Pedosphaera parvula Ellin514: one gene and its partner. Each later gene encodes a partner of the first gene's protein in a complex. Links are inferred from orthologs where the notes say so. Each region holds a gene or a part of one and is shown on either strand. Other genes may lie near its edges. The genes, in order: dnaX and dnaN.

Region 1 (5,055 bases):
TGGGGCCGCGGATGGCATATGGCCGAGGATAAGCGATGCTTAGGGAAGGCATGGTGCAATTCCGGCAAAAAAAGGCCACCTTATACCTTCATGCGTATGGTCTTTTTCTGTTGACGGGGTTTTGGCTATTACCATACATTTGAGTCATCATATGGAAAGAGCCATGATGAGGATAAAGGAGTGGGTTGTGAATTATCAAATTTTCATATTATCAAATTATCAGATTGGAACCGGCGGTCTATTGCTGGAGTTCTTGTGGATGAGTGGCTGGGAGGTCGGGTTAAGTCGCCTTAAGTCGCGCTATCTCGGGTTATCTCGGGCTAACTCGTGTTAAAAATTATGAATTTGGAGGACGGAATGAATGAAAAGACTTTGGAATCGCGAAAGTCCTTTCGGACGGGCGATAAGCCAACTACGCGAAAGAGGAAGATTCTGCTTTCCGCCGGGAATGGAACCGAGTGTGCCAGTCAACGGCAGTTTTCGACCGATAATGCCATTTTGGAAAGGACTTCTTGCCAGGCGTCAGGCGTCGGAGGTGAGTTTTTAATTCATATGTGGGCCAGAGTTCGGAGGGTCACGGGGAATTGCGAGTTGAAAATCGGAAGGTATCGGAAGGTATCGGAAGGTATCGGAAGGTATCGGAAGGTATCGGAAGGTATCGGAAGGTATCGGAAGGTATCGGAAGGTATCGGAAGGTATCGGAAGGTATCGGAAGGTATCGGAAGGTATCGGAAGGTATCGGAAGGTATCGGAAGGTTAAACAATTATCAGATTTTCAGATTATCAAATTATCGGATTGGCATTCAGGCAGGGGGCGTTGGGCAAAAGGATTTTTTGAAGGAAAGGAAGTGGGAAGTGGCAGTCAACGGCAGTTACTGGCAGTTGATGGCGTTTCGAAAGGTTTATTGGACTGCAATCAAAGAGCACAATGGAACTTTGGCTTTTGGAAAGGTTTGGCAATGAACTACAAAGGGTTAAAGAAATGGATGATGCGACAGGAATTCTCCTTGATGAAGTGCGCGGGTTGGGGCAAGTTGTTTGCTGCCAGGGCCCATGGAATGTGGACTTACAAATCCCGCCAGGGCAGGAATGCAGCAACGGTAGTTTGCTCTGCATCCGCCGTGGTCACCCTGGCATTTAATTTATTTTGGAACGTGGAGTGCGGAATGCGGACTGGAGCGGAAATCCACCGGGTTCCGCATTTTGCACAATAGGTTACAATGGTTCTGAACGTATGTCCTATCAAGTCATAGCTCGCAAATATCGGCCGCAACGGTTCTCGGATGTGGTTGGGCAGGAGCATGTCTCGCAGACGCTGAGCAATGCGATCGCGTCGAACCGGATTGCGCATGCTTATTTGTTCGTGGGGCCGCGAGGGACGGGAAAGACAACGATCGCGCGCATTTTTGCGAAGTGCCTGAATTGCACGGGCGGTCCGAAGGTGGATTTTCCGGATGATGATCCGCGTTGCCAGGAGATTACGGAGGGGCGGTCGCTGGATGTGTTGGAAATCGACGGCGCGAGTAATCGTGGCATTGAGGAAATTCGGGAACTGAGAGATACGGTCAAATACGCACCGGCGACGTCGAAGTTCAAGATTTACATTATTGACGAAGTGCACATGTTGACGAAGGAGGCTTTCAACGCGCTGTTAAAGACGTTGGAAGAACCGCCGGCGCATGTGAAGTTCATGTTTGCGACGACGGAGCCGGAGAAGGTTTTGCCGACGATTTTGTCGCGGTGTCAGCGGTTCGATTTGCGGCGGATTCCATCGGCGTTGATCACGAAGCATTTGGCGCATATTTCGAAACTGGAGAAGGTGAAGATTGACTCGGGGGCGTTGGATGCGATTGCGCGCGGGGCTGAAGGCGGTATGCGCGACGCGGAGTCGACGCTGGATCAGTTGATCAGCTTTTGCGGAGATAAGATTGAAGAAGCGGATGTGCTGTCGATGTTCGGGTTGACGGCGCGCGGACAGATTTTGGGGTTGTCGAAGTCGATTCTAGCGGGTCAGGCGGATGTGGCCTTGCGCGAGCTGAATGATTTGTCGAAGAACGGAAAGGATTTGGGGCGGCTGGTTTCGGACTTGCTGAATCATTTCCGGAATTTGTTGATCTTCCAGGTTTCAAAGGGCGATCTCGGGCTGTTGGAGGTGAGTGAAGCGGAAGCTGCGTCGCTTTCGGAGCAAGGTGCGGGATCGAGCACGGATGCATTGACGCGAATCATGGAAGTGTTGAGTGACTGCGAGATGCGGTTGCGCGATGCGTCGTCGAAGAAGATTTTGGTTGAGGTGGCATTGCTGAAGGCGATTGAAGCGCGGAATGCGGTGAGCATTGATAATGTGTTGCAGCAGTTGCAACAATTGAGGAATGGCGGCGGCGGAGCGAATGCGCCGGTTCAGGCTGCGACGCCGGTAAGGGTTTTGACGGCGGCTCCGGTAGTGGCTCAGGCATCCGCAACGGCGCGCCCACAGGTTGTTACGGAGCCGGTGCAACCGGTTGCGCCATCTGCGCCAGCAAGGTTGGCAGAAACGGCACTTGGAACGGCATCGACGAGGATGCCAGCGGGCGATGGGAATCTCGATCAACTTTGGGGCAACCTGGTGGAGGCAGTGGGAAAGGCGAGCCCATTTGCGAAGAGTTATTTCCTGGAGGCGCATCCGGTTTCGATGTCGAAGACGTTGTTCACAATCGGTTTTGATCCTGAATTTGCGGACCACATCGGGTTTGTGGATAACGCGAAGAATCATGCGTTGTTGCAGACAAAGTTGGGTGAGCTGGGTTATCATGGGATGCAGATCAAGTTTGTAAAAGCCGAGCGTCCGACTGGCTGGGCTTTGCATCCCGCTGAGGCAGTTCCTCAACCGGCAAATGCCCCTGCACAGGCTGCATCCGTATCAGCAAAACCGGCGAACAAGACTCCTGTGGGAGCACCGGCGGCTCCCCAGGCAGCCAGGGAAAGACCTGCTCCGATGGTGTTTAACAAGGAAGATTTCAAGAATGACCCGTTGATCAAGAAAGCTTTGGAAGTATTTAAAGGGACGATCGTTGAGGTCCGGGCCTAGGCCATGAGGAAGGAGGAGCCGATTCCGACCAAAAGGCGCTTGCATCCTGATGAAAATGGCGTAACTGAAATAATCATAACAAACGCATTGAACAAAAAGATTTAATATGTCGAGCATTGGCAAACTAATGAAACAGGCTGCGCGTATGCAGCAGCAGATGGAAGAAATTCAAGCCCAATTGGCCGCCCGCACAGTCGAGGCGACGAGCGGAGGCGGAGCCGTAAAAGTGGTTGCGAGATGTGATGGGACCCTGGCTTCGATCAAAGTGGATCCACAGGCTTTGAATCCCGCGGATGCGCAATTGGTCGAGGACATGATTCTGACTGCGACCAACCAGGCGCTGGCCCAGGCCAAGGATATTTCCAACAAGGAAATGGGCAAGGTCACCTCCGGTTTCAATCTGCCCGGTTTGACCTAAGAGAATCAACTGTTTCTGGAGTGCGAGTGACTGGCTCCGGTTATTTTATTTTTGCATGGCTTCATTACCTGAACCTATCACGACGTTGACCGGTATCCTGAGCAGATTGCCGGGGATCGGTCCGCGCTCAGCCGAGCGGCTGGCTTTGCATCTGGTTCAGAGTGATGTGAGCGAGGTGAAGCAGTTGGCCCAGATTCTAGTCGAGGCGCGTGAACGGATCCAAACCTGCCCCATCTGCGGGTCGCTGACGGAGCAGACACCCTGCTCCATTTGTAGTGATGAGCGCCGAGATGGCGGTTTGATCTGTTTGGTGGAAAGGCCAACAGACATTATTTCAATCGAAAAATCTGGCACGTTCCATGGCCGATATCATGTTTTAGGCGGCAAGATTTCTCCCTTGAACGGTGTGGGGCCGGAAGATCTCAGAATAAGCGAATTGGAATCCCGGCTATCACAAGAGCCGATTAAGGAGATTGTTGTCGCCTTGGGAACGGACGTTGAAGGCGATGCCACCAGTAATTATCTGGCCAAGAAACTGGCGCGTCCAGGATTGAGAATCAGCCGGATTGCGCACGGATTGCCAGCTGGAAGTGGATTGGAATTCGCCGATGAGTTGACTCTTACGCATGCTCTCGCCGGGCGTCGCGAGATGGAATAAGTTTTCTCCAAACTTTACGATTCATGAATCTGCCAGAAGTTGTTGTCTTCGATTTGGGAAAGGTGTTGGTTGACTTTGATTATGGAATTGTGGCCCGGAAACTCGCTGCCCGCGGCACAATCAGCGCCGCAGAAGTCCAGAAGTTCATCGATCACTCTCCCCTGCTCTTTCGATATGAGACGGGCCTCATGACCAAGCAGGAGTTCTTTCAATCAGTTTCGAAGGAGACGGGATTCTGCGGTGATCTGGAGGAGTTTAGCAGGATTTTTGCGGATATCTTCGAGCCCATTCCACGGATGATTGAGTTGCACCGTTCACTAAGAACGAAAGGCATTCCCACGTTTATATTCTCGAATACAAACGAGATTGCTGTGGCTCACATTCGGAAGAGTTACCCGTTTTTCGCCAATTTCGACGGCTACATTCTCTCTTACCAGCATGGCGTCATGAAACCGCAGGCAGGGTTATATGAAGTCGTGGAGCGGGAAACGAAGCGTCGTAATTCGGAGATTCTTTATTTGGATGACCGTGCGGAAAACGTCACGGCGGGTGCTGCGCGGGGCTGGCAGGTAGTGCTCCAGGAATCTCCCGAGAAAACCTGGGACGCATTGAGAACCATTGGGTTGGTCAACTAGGCATTAGCGAGACTCAGGATTGAGGATTGCTTTTGTCGGGACCAAAAAGATTCTGCAACGGATAATCCGGGTCGCCAATGGAGAGCAATCGGTCAGACATATCATTCAGAGCGCGACGTGTGGTTTGGAATCGCTCCGACAAAGTCATCAGCACACTTTCCATATGATAACGCTGAGCAAGTCGATGTTCACCCGCAATGCGGTAATGCGTCCGGCCGAGTTGGTCGTAATACTTCAAGTCGGGAAAACCACGCACTTCAGCGCGGAAACGAATCCGGTC
Region 2 (8,743 bases), on another replicon or contig:
GATTTGCCGGGAGCGTGGTGTTTTATTCCATACCGATGCCGTGCAATGGTTCGGCAAGGAGCCATTTGCGAACATTCACCAGTTCAATGCCGACCTGGTTTCCATTTGCGCGCACAAGTTCCATGGGCCAAAAGGTGCGGGAGCACTCTATATCAAATCGCCGCTTCATCCGGACCCAATCCTGTTCGGTGGCGGGCATGAGAATGAGCGTCGCGCTGGCACTGAAAACATGGCGGCAATCATCGGTTTGGTGGAGGCCATGGAGCGCTTTGTGTCGAATCCGATATTTTCGCGGGAAAAGTTGCTGCCGCTCACTGAAAGATTGATCACCCTGGTTGATTCCATGCCACGAGTCCAATTAGTAGGACCACGTGATAAACGACTGGTGAATACCGTTGCTTTCCTTGTGGAAGGTTCGGATAGTATCGCGTTGCTGGCGGGATTGGATTTGGAAGGCATTTGCGCTTCCAGCGGTTCGGCGTGTTCGGCGGGGTCCATTGAACCCTCACATGTGATTGTCGGGCTGGGAGTGGATCGGAATCTGGCAAATTCCCTGGTTCGCTTCTCGCTTGGCCGCGAGAGCACGATGGGCGAAGTGGAGTACGCCGAGCGGATTGTACCGCAAGTGATTAAACGGGCACAACGTCCCCAATAGGGCTGGGGTTTCGTGTGAAGAAGATGTGCACAGTGTGAATAACTCCAAGTTGTTGGGTTTCTTGGTTTTAAATTCGTGCCGATACCCGGGTGCCCGGTTTTTTTGTAAGTTGTTGTAGTGACCTTGACACTGAGGGTTGTTTGCCTTATTCACAACCCTTAATAATAAGACGTTTTTTAGAAAAAGAAGATACCTATTAAAGGCCGCATGAATCTGACCATTTCAAAAGAGCAACTCATCAACGGGCTGCAAGCCGTACAGAATGTCGTCAGCACGCGGACGACGTTACCGATTCTTTCCAACGTGCTTATTCGCGCGGAAGGCAACCGCCTTGAGTTCACAGCCACCGATCTGGACGTCACCATCTCCTGCGGCGTTGAAGCCGCTGTGAAGGAAGGTGGAGCGACTACGGTGCCAGTGAAGAAACTGTTCGGCATCGTGCGCGAGCTGAACAACCCGGAGATCGAAATCGAGGTGGATGAGAAAAACACCTGCAGCATCCGGTCGGGATCTTCTTTTTATAAGATTAATGGTCTCAGCGCCGATGAATTTCCTCCATTGCCCAAGTTCAAGGAAGATAAGAAAGTCACCCTGCCACAGGAAAAGGTGAAAGGGATGATGAAAAAGACTTCCTTCGCCATTTCCACGGATGAATCGCGTTACGTGCTCAACGGTATTTTTATCAGCCTGAAGGAACACAAGCTGACCATGGTGGCAACTGATGGCCGCCGGCTGGCCTTGGTGGATGAAGAAGTGGATGTCACTGAAAAAAGCCAGGGAGAATTTATTGTTCCCGCGAAAGCCGTGAATGAATTGAACCGCCTGTTGACCGATAAAGGTGAGGTGGAGATTCGCTATTCTGAAAACCAGGCTGCGTTTACGTTAAAGGATGAAAAAGGCTTCTCGATCCTGATTATCAGCAAGCTAATTGAAGGAAATTATCCGAATTATCGCCAGGTCATTCCGGGAGAGGCCAAGGAACGGATCGCTTTGGTTCGGGAAGAATTTCTGCATGCGTTGAAGCGCGCTGAAATCATGACCAGCGAGAAGTCGAACTCGGTGAAGCTGACTTTCTCGAAGAACAACCTGGCCATTACCGCCAATTCTCCTGAAGTTGGTGAGGCCCGCGAGAGTCTGGCGATCAATTACAAAGGCAAGGAGATGGCGATCGCATTCAATCCGAAATACGTCATTGATCCGCTGAATGCGTTGAGCAACGACGAAATTTTCCTGGAATTGATCGATGAACTGAGCCCGGGCGTGGTGAAGATCAACGGACCATTTCTGTATGTGGTCATGCCGATGCGTTTGAGCTAAGGCGGGAGTTCAATATTTTCAAAAAGAGCCGTGCTGCAAAGCGCGGCTTTTTTATTGTTGAAGTGCTGTGGGGTAAAATCCTGGGAGCTCGAAATAAAAAACACGCAGGAAGGCCTGCGCGTTATGTAGGTTTGATGGGAAAGTTATTTTTTTCGACGCACGAGAACGAACATCCCAGCCATGGCACCCACGCCCAGCAGCGCGAAGGTGGAGGGTTCAGGCACGGCAACTGGATCGTATGAGAGCGTGAAATCATCGACGGCTAACCCATGGTCGTTGCCTGCATCATTGAGGTCCACCCAGCGAAAAAAGATCTCATCGCCAGCATTCAGGGTGATTCCGGTAAGAGTGGCACTAATGAAAGTGTGATTGGCGGCATTATTGCCGTCCAAGGCTGCGGCAGTTGCCCCAGTGGTGGGGCTCGTAAAATTCAAGGAGGCGTAGGATGTCCAAGACTGAGTGCCGGCAGCATCGGAACTGGTAATGGGGCCGCTGCTGATGCGATAGGTGAGCGATAAAGTCTGAGCGGTGGCATTGCCACCGTTGCGCCATTGCTCGCCAGTATAGGAAAGATTGAGGTTACCGATCATGCCTCCGGTATTATTTTGCAACCGAACACCATAGGCCAGCGTACCAGTAGTACCTGAAGCAACGGAACCGAGGGCACGATCTGTTGCAGCAGAACTGCCATAACTGTAGATAGCGCCAGTTGTGCTTGACCCTATATCAGCCCGGTAGGTTCCAGAAAAAGTGCCCGAAGTGCCGGCATACCACCCAGCAATAGTAGTATTATCCGTCCACGTATTGGCTGTGCCGCTATTGGCCAAGGTATCGAAATTCTGGGTGTAAGGAGAACCTGTAAGCGAAACTTGAGCCTGTGCACTTAAAGCCGCCACTCCCGAAGCGGATAAAAGGACCAATAGTTTTTTCATAGTTAAACGGATTATCTCTTCTGCCGAATGCGGATGCTACTCTCGACGACTCTAAAAAAGCAACTGCACAACATGTTACATTTGAGCAACGGCACTTGAAACTTGGAAACGAGAAGCATGTTGTATGCCGAGGAAGGAAATCTCAAAAAAGGCCATAGTTGAGGAGGTCCAGAGAAATCGACTGAGAGAAAGCGTCCAAACTGGTTTAATCTATTCAGTTGAAGGCGAAGTTGAACAACGCATCTTCGGCCTACATCTGCTCCAGAACTTCTATTCCTAGAATTTCGAGACCTTGCTTTAGAACGCGGGCGGTGAGGTCGCACAGCAGCAGGCGGCTGGCGCGTTCGGCGGGTTCAGATTTGAGGACGGGGCAGTTTTCGTAGAACCGGGCAAAGTGGCCGGACAATTCGTAGAGATAATTGCAGAGATAATTAGGGCGGTATTCTTCGGCAACACCCTCCAGGACCAAACTGAAGTTCAGCAGGTGCTTGGATAGAATAATTTCATCCGGAGCGGTCAGGGAGATGGTTCCGCTCCAGCCACTCGCTTCATTTTCAATTCCGCCACGGCGGAAAATGCTGCGGATGCGTGCGTAAGCATACTGCAAATACGGAGCAGTGTTACCATTCAACGCAAGCATCCTGTCCCAGCTAAATACGTAATCACTTTGGCGGTTGGGGAGCAGGTCGGCGTATTTAAGGGCGCCGAGGCCAACCACCCTGGCAATTTCCCGCTTCTGTTCCTCGGGGACAGTGGTTTCACGTTCGGTGGCTTTGTCGCTCACCACCTTGTAAGCGCGTTCCTCCGCTTCATCAAGGAGGTCCGCGAGTTTGACAGTTTCGCCGGAACGGGTTTTGAAGGGCTTGCCGTCTTCACCGAGAATGGAACCGAACCAGACGTGAGCCAGTTTGACCGGCGCTTCCGGATGCCAACGGCGGAAGATCGCAAAAATTTGCTGAAAGTGGAGTTGCTGGGGGCCACCGGTGACGTAAGCAATCTCCGCTGGATTCCAGGTTTCCAGGCGGTAAGCGAGGGTTGCGAGATCGGTCGTGGCGTAGTTTGCGGCACCGTCGCTCTTTTGGATGAGAGCCGGATTCGGCTTCCACTCGCCATCTTCCTGTTTGAGAAAAGGATCCTGTTTCTGAGAGCAGTGAGCCATCCGAGAAGACAGCCATGGCACCTTCGCTTTCCCGTGCGATGCCTTTATTTGTGAGTTCCTCCACCACGCCCTTGAGCCGTGGATTATAGAAGCTCTCGCCCAGCGTGTAATCGAATTGAATGCCGAGGCGGTCGTAAATGGTTTTGAACTGGATTTCGGAGAGCTTGATCATCTCCTCCCAGATGCCGAGGTTTTCCTTGTCGCCGTTTTGCAGTTTGACCAGTTCCTGGCGAGCTTGTTCCAGAACAGCCGGATCTTTCTCGCTGGCCGAATTAACTGTCTTGTAAAGTCGTTCCATCTCACCAATGGGATCGGCGAGCAAGTTTTCTGCATTGAGTTGCGTCTTCCACCCCACCAGCAACTTACCGAATTGTGTGCCCCAGTCGCCAATATGATTGTCCGTGATGACCTTGTGACCGAGGAGCCGGAATGTGCGGGCCAGGGAATCGCCGAGGATGGTGGAACGGATGTGGCCGACATGCATCGGCTTGGCGATGTTGGGCGAGCTGAAGTCGATGACAATCGTGCGCGGATGGCTGGCCTTCTCGAAAAATAGATGCTCACCGCGCACGGCGGATTGAAGCGTTGCAGCCAGGGCGGAGTTCTTCAACCTGAAGTTCAGGAAGCCGGCACCGGCAATCTCGACCTTTTCACAGATATCATTTACATCCAGTTTGGCCAGAACGTCGGTGGCGAGTTGGCGCGGGTTCATTTTCCGCTCCTTGGCCAGACTCATGAGGGCGTTGCTCTGGTAATCGCCGAACTTGGGATCAGGACAGGGGCGAACCAGGACGCTGGAGACATCCGCACCGGGCAGAACCGCGGTGACTGCCTGTTGCAAACGAGATTCTATGGATTTATGGGGCAACACAGAGTTGTAACCTCACCGATAAATTAAAGCAGAAGACCAGTTTCGCGAAATCCTAAAGTCGAATTCCTTCCAGAACTACTTCCCACCGTATTCCTTGATGATTTTGTACATGGCTTCGGCATTGGGAGCTTCTTCGAGAGCCTGACGAAATTCTTTCTTGTGGAGGAGCTTGGCGATGTTGGCGAGGGTGTGAAGGTGTTTCTGAAATTGGCCTTGGGGAACGAGGAAGAGCATGACGAGGTTTACCGGCTGGTTATCAAGTGCATCGAAGTTAACCCCTCTCTTCGATCGCCCGAAAGCCCCGACCACCTCGTAAATCAGGTCGGTGGAGGCATGGGGGATTCCGATGCCAAACCCGATGCCGGTACTCATCGAGGTCTCCCGTTTTTTTACCACCGCCGCGATGGCGTCCCGGTTCTCGGGCTTGATTTTATTTGTGGCAACGAGGTTGTCGATCAGCTCATCGATGGCTTCCCATCGATTCGTAGCCTGCAAATCCGGCAAAATATTATCCGACCCGAGAATGTCGCCAAGGTTCATAGCGTCGATACAGCCTGTACATTTCGCCTGAAGTGGGCGGGCAATTCAAGAGTAAATAGTAATTGCCTATGAAGCGCAGAGTACGGATGCAGCTGTCAGTAATTTCCTGACAGCATGCTTTTCAACCGTAAGACAACTTTAATGTACACTCTTTCCCACCATCCAATGCGGTCAATTGGTCCAGCCTTGCAGCTAACCATGGCACACTCGCTGGTAATATTCCACTGGTTACGTAGGAAGCGATAACCTCAATGGTCAAGCCGGATGGGAGACTTTGCCAGGCGAGAACTCTCGGGCCTCAAGTCAGGAATCTCTTTTGTGAAGTGCTTTCGCCAGGTCCGCGAGGAAACGAGTGTGTTGCTCCTGCTGCCGGCGGGGAGATAAAAAGAGGACGACGCATTTTACCGGCTGGTTGTCCGGAGCATTATAATCAATCCCCTGCTTCGACTGACCGCAAACCGCAACCACGTCATCCACCAGATCGCTCAAGGCGTGGGGCAGGCCGATGCCGAAACCAATTCCCGTGCTCATCGCGATCTCCCGCTCCTTTACCGCTGCAGTAAGGACCTCGCGATGCTCAGGCTTTATCTGGTTCGTAACCACGAGATGACTGATCAACTCATCGATGACCTCCCATCGATTCGCCGCCTGCAAATCCGGCAGGAACTTATCCGGTCCAAAAAAATCGCGCAGGTTCATAAGTTGATCGAGCTTATTACACCATGCCTTTTAATCGTAAAAGCACCTCCCAGGTGCTTTTACCCCACCAGCCGAAGGCAGTAATCAAGTCCACCTTCGCCGCCAACAATGGCAATCCCACCAGCAGGATGCTGATATTTCCGAGAAAGATAATCACGCTGGAAAACAGGTAACCTTGCGAGGTGATGTCGGACTGCTCGGTCTTAAGGATGTGCCAGGTCAGGGTGAGATGAAAGGCATACGCCGACCCGAGCAGCAGGTGAAACCAGAGAAGATAAGGTTTCCAATTCCAGATGAGATGCCCGATGCCAAAAAACAGCACCACGAGCGCGACGTATAGAGGAAAGAAATAAGGGGCCAGGCAGATCAAAAAGTTGGTTTTGGTCACCACGACATGCCCGCCATTGGACGATGCCTTGAACTTTTTTACCTTTCCGCCAAACAACCATGCCCACAGCGCATGAGTCAATTCATGGCCAAACACATAGACCAGCATCGGCTTGGGCAAGAGCAGGTAGATCACCACCCAACAACCGACCCCGGCTGTAAAGGCGATCCAGAAATTCGTAGCGTGCCCACTGGCACGGAGCACCATCCAAAGCGCCTGCCCCGCGCCGTAACAGAGCGGCAACAGCAGAATCGCGAGGATGAATTTAACCCATTTGGGCATGGTGAATGTTATAAAGGGCGGACGCTCCGGGTGGAACCAGAAACTTTGAACTTTGAACTTTGAACGGGGAACTTAGAATCACGGCATGACAGAACAGGAAGTCTTGCAGGTTTTTCGGGATACCGGTGCATTATTGGAAGGACATTTTGTCCTGCGCAGCGGATTGCACAGCCGGCAGTTCTTTCAGTGTGCCTTGGCGCTGCAACAGATGCCGACGGTGGAAAGACTCGGGGCAGCCCTGGCAGCCAAGGTGAAACATTTGGGTGCAGTGACAGTCATCTCGCCTGCGATGGGTGGACTGGTGCTAGGGCAGGAAGTGGCTCGGCAGTTAAAGACCCGGTTTATCTTTGTTGAAAAGGAAGAAGGCAAGCTGGTGCTGCGTCGCGGGTTCAAGATTGCACCGGGAGAAAAGATTCTGGTGGTGGAAGATGTCGTGACCAAAGGCGGTCGCGTGCAGGAAACCATTGATATTGTCCGGGCACATCAAGGTGAAGTGGTGGGCGCAGCAATGGCGGTGGACCGCTCCAATGGCGTGGTGAACGTGGGGGTGCCGAGGTTCAGTCTGCTGGCGTTGCAGGTGGAGGCTTTTCCAGCAGACAAGTTGCCGCCTGATCTGGTCGGAACGCCTGCCGTGAAGCCGGGAAGTAAATAAAATATTCCTCGATTTCTAGCCAGGGTGATCTAAGCAGCGCACATCAAAATGTGCTTTGGCATGATGCTGGCTTTCACATATCAGCTCTGATACCTGCCATTTCGGTGCTTTATCACTTTTACTCTCTTGTTTTCCTTATCGTAAATCAGATCATGCTCCCACCAGGTTCCGTTTAAAGGGATTTCAATCTGGACGGCGTGTTGCCCAGTGCCGTCTTCGAAGAAATTGATAATCCCAACAAACTTTCTCTCTTCGGGTGGCAGCTTTTGGATGTAGTCATGATAATCATCCAAAACCGTTTTGTTGGAGCGGAAAGGATTCCGGCTGAAGCAGTAATTCCAGCCTTGCAATGGATTGGGATCAGGCCTTGAGGCCGCACATCCTGAGATAATCACTGCCAAAAAAATACAAAATGCTAGTCGAGTAGTATTCATATGGCGTTTCAGGAGGCATACCCACCACTCGCATGCTTTATCACCCTTATTCTCTTGTTTTCCTGATCATAAATAAGGAAATGCTCCCACCAGGTTCCGTTTAATGGGATTTTTATTTGGACGGCATGTTGACCAGTAAAGTTTTTGAAGAACCAAATGTCGTAATGAGTTACCAAACGACTTTCTTCTGGTGGAAGTTTTTCGATGTAGGCCCAGTAATCCTTTGCAATCACCACGTTAGGCTCCTCACTCAGGCAAGGGTGCCACCCAGCCAATGGATCGGTATCATGCCTTGGGGCAACGCATCCGGAGATAAGTAGTGCCAAAAAAATGCAAAATGCGAATCGAGTGATAATCATATTGTGCTTCAGCAGGCATACCTACCGCTTGCAAATTTTACCACTCTTGTCCTCTGGTTGGCGCTATCGTAAAAGATGACATAATTCCAATAAGTCCCATCCAGTGGTATATGAATCTTCACAGCGTGCTGACCAGTTCCGTCCTCTAAGAAGGATATATTATCGATCCCAGTAACTCTCGCTATGATCTCCAAAACCCAAAAGGATCCTTACGAATTGGCAGTTTCTGAATGAACGCTTGATAGTCGTCAGTGATCAATTTAGGAACGAAGGGCTGATCTCCTCCAGAGAAGGTCGATCCATTGCGATTTGTCGAGGCTAATTCCTTCCAACCTATCAAGGGATCAAGTGTTGTTTTCGTCGTTGTGCAGCCAACAACCAACACAAGCGTTGCAAACAAAATACACAATGTGAGGCGATTCATATCCTGCAGCCATTTAATCGTGTTCGAATTC

The links.
Region 2: the proteins of dnaX (region 1) and dnaN are in contact, whole or in part, in a cryo-EM structure (PDB 8GIZ), measured with the Escherichia coli proteins. The link is inferred for Pedosphaera parvula Ellin514 from one-to-one orthologs.

What each region holds. Positions count from the first base shown.
Region 1 is NZ_ABOX02000040.1:62,292-67,346, forward strand. The notes cover bases 704-3,649. They hold dnaX (DNA polymerase III subunit gamma/tau), read left to right. Parts: upstream 704-1,234; coding sequence 1,235-3,064; downstream 3,065-3,649. Other genes in these bases: CFLAV_RS23580 (hypothetical protein), read left to right, coding at 704-963; CFLAV_RS23595 (YbaB/EbfC family nucleoid-associated protein), read left to right, coding at 3,171-3,482; recR (recombination mediator RecR), read left to right, coding at 3,538-3,649. In the rest of the region: more of CFLAV_RS23580, read left to right, coding at 340-703; more of recR, read left to right, coding at 3,650-4,140; CFLAV_RS23605 (HAD family hydrolase), read left to right, coding at 4,164-4,775. UniProt on the Escherichia coli protein: Part of the beta sliding clamp loading complex, which hydrolyzes ATP to load the beta clamp onto primed DNA to form the DNA replication pre-initiation complex.
Region 2 is NZ_ABOX02000008.1:3,641-12,383, forward strand. What follows is about bases 1-2,917. They hold dnaN (DNA polymerase III subunit beta), read left to right. Parts: upstream 1-862; coding sequence 863-1,972; downstream 1,973-2,917. Other genes in these bases: CFLAV_RS08005 (cysteine desulfurase family protein), read left to right, coding at 1-655; CFLAV_RS08015 (PEP-CTERM sorting domain-containing protein), read right to left, coding at 2,116-2,904. In the rest of the region: argS (arginine--tRNA ligase), read right to left, coding at 3,155-4,063; CFLAV_RS08025 (PTS sugar transporter subunit IIA), read right to left, coding at 5,010-5,474; CFLAV_RS08030 (PTS sugar transporter subunit IIA), read right to left, coding at 5,778-6,173; CFLAV_RS08035 (M50 family metallopeptidase), read right to left, coding at 6,190-6,843; pyrE (orotate phosphoribosyltransferase), read left to right, coding at 6,929-7,495; CFLAV_RS08045 (hypothetical protein), read right to left, coding at 7,576-7,890. UniProt on the Escherichia coli protein: Confers DNA tethering and processivity to DNA polymerases and other proteins. Acts as a clamp, forming a ring around DNA (a reaction catalyzed by the clamp-loading complex) which diffuses in an ATP-independent manner freely and bidirectionally along dsDNA.